2 regions of the Tenacibaculum sp. 47A_GOM-205m genome follow, and region 2 is predicted to be linked to the other one. Evidence: riboswitches for the same ligand, from Rfam matches in the RefSeq annotation. Region 2 holds a riboswitch; the other holds the start of a gene.

Region 1 (2,424 bases), on a different contig from region 2:
GCTAGGTAAATAGGGGTTTCAGATAAAGATTCTGCTAGTTTTTGAGCATAGCTACTTTTACCTGAGCGTTCACCTCCTGAGATATAATATATCATGAAATCGCATTTTATTTTGACACAAAGATTGGAAAGATTTTTAATAAAAAACAAATTAAAATAGAGAACTGTTTATTTTTGCTGAACTAAAACTACGAATTATGACAGTATCTTCTTTTATGCCAGCAGTAACTCAGATGATTTATGATATGGGGTTACAAGATTATTTAAACGGAATTACTTTTGAGTGTCCTGAAGTGGCTTTAAAAGAAAAAGAAGTGGCTGTTCGATATAAGTTGGAAGGAAAAGTGCTAACGAGTAAAGAAATAACGGCTATTTTTTCAAAAACAAAGGCGGAAGGAAAAACCTTGTATTATGTAGATGAGCCTGTTTTAGAAAGTATAGCACCCGATATTGTTTTTACACAAGATGTGTGTGATGTTTGCCAAATAGATACGGAGTCTGTGGCAAAATCAGCTTATAAATTACCTAAGGTTCCCGAGTTAATTTCTATAACACCAAACTCTTTAGAAGACGTTTTTGATAATGCATTAACCATTGCAAAAGCTATGAAGCAAGAAGCAATAGGAGAGGCGTATGTGAAGGGATTAAAAAAACGTATATATGACATTGTAGATGTGCAACGTGAGCATAAAATACAGTCTAAAAGTGTAATGCTGTTAGAGTGGATTGATCCGTTGTTTAATTGCGGACATTGGATTCCTCATCAAATAGGATATGCTGGTGGAATCGATTTATTGTCACATCCATCAGGAGATAGCATCGTTATTTCTTGGGATAAAATTGTAAAGTATGATCCAGAGGTGTTAATTATTGCTCCTTGTGGATATGGAATCGATAGAACACTAGAAGACATGAAGTTTTTAGAAGAAAGAGAAGAATGGAAGTCTTTGAGAGCTGTAAAAAACAAACAAGTATACATTGCTGACTTTGCTATGTTTACGCAATCTTCTGCGGGTACTTTAGTAGAAGGAGTCGAGTGTTTAGCAAAAATGATTCATCCAGATTATTATACACTACCAGAGAACTTAAAAACAAAATTCGCAAAATATCATGATTTGATGGTTGCTAATTTGTAAGAATACTATACATTTGCCGTGATTTTTGGTTTTTCTTTAATCATCTATTAAAGAGAATTAAAAGGGAATTCGGTGCAAAACCGAAGCTGTTCCCGCAACTGTAAGCTATTAAGCTTGTAACAATTACTCAAACCACTGTTTTTTAATGGGAAGGTATGTTACAAGACGCAAGCCAGGAGACCTGCCAATTATTATAATTTAATTAAAGCTTTCGGGATAAAAGTTTGGTAGAATATGGCTAAAAAAGTAATTACATTTTTTTCTTTTTTTTATGTGGTTGTTCTGGTAGGGCAAAACGATACAATTTCTTATCGATTGGATGAAGTAATCATCAATGCTACAAAAAAATTAAAAGAAAACTCCATAGGTCAGCATGTGGTAAGTCTTTCAGATTCTGTGTTAACACGAAATATTGAATCTTTTACTGATTTAATAAGATATAATTCATCAATTTATTTAAAGGAGTACGGAAAAGGAGGAACAAGTTCTGTAAGCTTTAGAGGCACAAGTGCTTCCAATACAGCTGTTGTATGGAATGGAATCAACATTAACTCTATAAACAATGGGCAAACAGGTTTTAATTCTTTAACAGTAAGTCTAAATGATGCTATTGATGTAAGAAAAGGAGGAGGGAGTATTGAATACGGTTCAGGTGCAATAGGAGGAACTGTACATTTAAATGATGTTTTAAATTACACGGAAGGATTTAATGTAAAAAATCAATTTGTAATTACAGGGGGAAGTTATAATACATTTAATTCATTTTTTAAATCAAAAATATCCAATTCAAAATATAGCATAGCTATAGGAGTTTCTAGAAATTCTTCAGAAAATGATTTTAAATTGTTTGATACAGAGTATAGGAATACTAATGGAGCTTATGAAAACTATGGAATTAACTTAGGTTTTGGGTATAAGTTCAATAATCAATCTGAATTAAAGTTTTATAGTACAAGCTTTTCTGGTGAGCGTCATTTCTCAGGAACATTACCTAATCCAACATCTGCAAGAGAAAAATATATAGACTCTAACCAAAGAAACTTATTGGTGTATGGTTTTGAAAAGGGTAGAATAGGACATGAAGTCAAGTTAGCATATTTAACACAGAAGTATCAATATTTCTCTAATAAGTTTTCTGATAATTTTAATTATGGAAAATCGAGAAGAGTAATAGCGTCGTACAACCTGAATTATAAACTTCCTAGAATTAAAGCAAAGATTTCGTCTTTTTCAGAGTATGAATCTGCTTTTGGTAGTACAGATGTAATTAAAGAGAAAAATAGAAAACA
Region 2 (2,424 bases):
GCATCTTTGTCGTCAGATTCTACACGCTTCGCCGCATATTTTTTAGCAATTGCAGAGGTAATAGAAGAATCTAATCCTCCAGATAATAAAACTCCGTAAGGTACATCACTCATTAATTGACGATGAACAGCAGCTTCTAAAGCATCACGTACTTCATCAATAGAAGTTTGGTTATCTCTAACAGCTTCATATTCCATCCAGTCACGAGAATACCATCTTTGTAATCCATCTTCACGAGTGTAATAGTGCCCAGGAGGAAATACTTCAATCTTGTTGCAAACTCCTTCTAAAGCTTTTAATTCAGAAGCAACATAAAAGGTTCCATGTTTATCCCACCCCATGTATAAAGGGATAATTCCCATATGATCACGAGCTATTAAATATTCATCAGTCATTGAGTCATATACAGCGAAGCCGAAGATTCCGTTTAGGTCATCTAAAAACTCCACACCTTTTTCTTTGTATAAAGCTAAGATAACCTCACAGTCAGATTGTGTTAAAAACTCGTGTTGTTCTTTAAGTTGTTTTCTAATTTCTTTGTGGTTGTATATCTCTCCATTGGCAGCTAACACAAATCTACGATCATAACTAAATAATGGTTGTTGACCAGAAGCTGGATCAACGATTGCTAATCGCTCATGCGCCATTATTACTTTTTCATCGCTGTAAATTCCACTCCAATCCGGACCTCTATGACGAACTTTCTTAGCCATTTCTAAAATTTGAGGTCTTAGTTTCTCAGATTTCTCTTTCAAATCGAAAGCACATACAATTCCACACATAATTTTTGTTTTTAATTAATTATTGCAATGCAAATAAACTAATGATGTTGTTTTTTGTAAATCGTATATTGTTTATTGGTTTAAAATTTAAACTATAAATTTAAAAAATGTAATTATTTGTAATTGTTTCTTGGGATAAAAGCTGTTATTACTTAGTTTTTTTAGCAATAGATTGATGTGTATAAAGTTAGATTGTAGAAAAATAATAACATAGATTATTATTGTTAAAGTTTATGATTCTTTACTAAGACTAAAATATATTTGCCGCGGTTTTTCTTTTAAGAAAAGAAAATTAAAAGGGAATTAGGTGAAAGTCCTAAACTGTACCCGCAACTGTAAGCTACGTCTATTATAAATAGATACTTATTATTTCTTACACCACTGTTTTTTACGGGAAGGTAGTAATAAGATGTTAGTCAGGAGACCTGCCAAAATTTTATTTGTTGTTATTCTTTCGGGATTAAAAGGATTAACAATAATACACGCAAGTATTTAAAATGTATAATACTTGAAAGTGTTTTTTATTTTCTGAAATTTTAAATTAATTATAAAGATGATACGTATTTACGGTATTGCATTGTTATGTCTGTTTATGACATTTTTTTCTTGTTCAAGTGATTCAATAAAACATGAACCAACTCCAATTTATGATAACTCTTTTATAGTAGGATATGAAGGTGATAAAACAGTAATAGGGCATTTAGATGAAGACCAGGTTTTTACATCTAGTGTTTTTGAGTCGTTAAATAAAAACACAATATCTTTTTCAGAATATGAAAATAAATTGTTTGCTGTGTCACAATCAGGTCCTGATTATGTTACAAAGTTTAATTTACAGAATTTAGCTGTAGAAAAAGTAGTAACAACTTCTGCGGTAACTGATCCTTCATATTTAACAATGTTTTCTGAAACTGAAGGATTGATGATTTCAACTGCAGGGAGTGGAAGAAGTAAAACATACAGCTTGTCATTTTTTAATATTAATGAAGGAGTAAAAGATAGAATAGAAGGAATCTCTGATAAAGTACTGTTTTCGAAGTCAGGTCTTTTAGTAGATGGAGAAAATGTATTGATTGCTGATGATAAAGAGTTGAAAGTGTTAAATACGAAAGATAAGTCTTTAACAACTGCAGTAATATTTGAAGATGTTATTTCAGGAATCCTAAAAGATAAAAACAACAAAATTTGGGTTGGAATCGAAAAAAGAGTAGGAGAAAAAGCACAATTTGTAAGTCTATCGAATGATTATTCTGTGGCAGAAACAATCACTCTAGATGTGGTTAATTTATACAAAACAAGTATGCTTACAATGGATTTTTCTAGTAATACTATTTATTGGGTGGAGGTAAACACAGGTTCAATTCATCGTTTTAATATGAAGAGTAAAGAAGCTGCAGAATTTGTAAACCCGATGACAGATGGAGTAATGCTTACCACCATAGTAAGAGAGCATCCCACAACAGGAAAAATATATGTTTTAGGGGCAGAAGACTTTTTTGATACAGATAAAAGTATTTTAGTAATTTATAATGAAGATGCTTCTGTTTTTAAAACTGTAAAAGGAGTAGGAAACTCGCCAATAGATATATTTTTTTCTAAAGAAGATTTTTCAATTAACTAATTTGCTTTTTGTTGCGAGTAA

Evidence for each region. A riboswitch is a leader RNA that binds a small molecule or an ion and turns the genes downstream of it on or off. The one in region 2 is predicted to bind cobalamin.
Region 1: it holds a riboswitch for cobalamin, as region 2 does, so the genes downstream of both, N534_RS0107415 (TonB-dependent receptor domain-containing protein) here and N534_RS0100415 (hypothetical protein) in region 2, are expected to answer to the same signal.

What each region holds. Positions count from the first base shown of each region.
Region 1 is NZ_JADN01000007.1:95,053-97,476, forward strand. Features, by position in the region: gene N534_RS0107405 (bifunctional adenosylcobinamide kinase/adenosylcobinamide-phosphate guanylyltransferase) at 1-95, opposite strand, end outside; gene N534_RS0107410 (ABC transporter substrate-binding protein) at 197-1,135, shown strand; cobalamin riboswitch at 1,145-1,339, shown strand; gene N534_RS0107415 (TonB-dependent receptor domain-containing protein) at 1,370-2,424, shown strand, end outside.
Region 2 is NZ_JADN01000003.1:77,854-80,277, forward strand. Features, by position in the region: gene asnB (asparagine synthase B) at 1-782, opposite strand, end outside; cobalamin riboswitch at 1,033-1,230, shown strand; gene N534_RS0100415 (hypothetical protein) at 1,336-2,403, shown strand.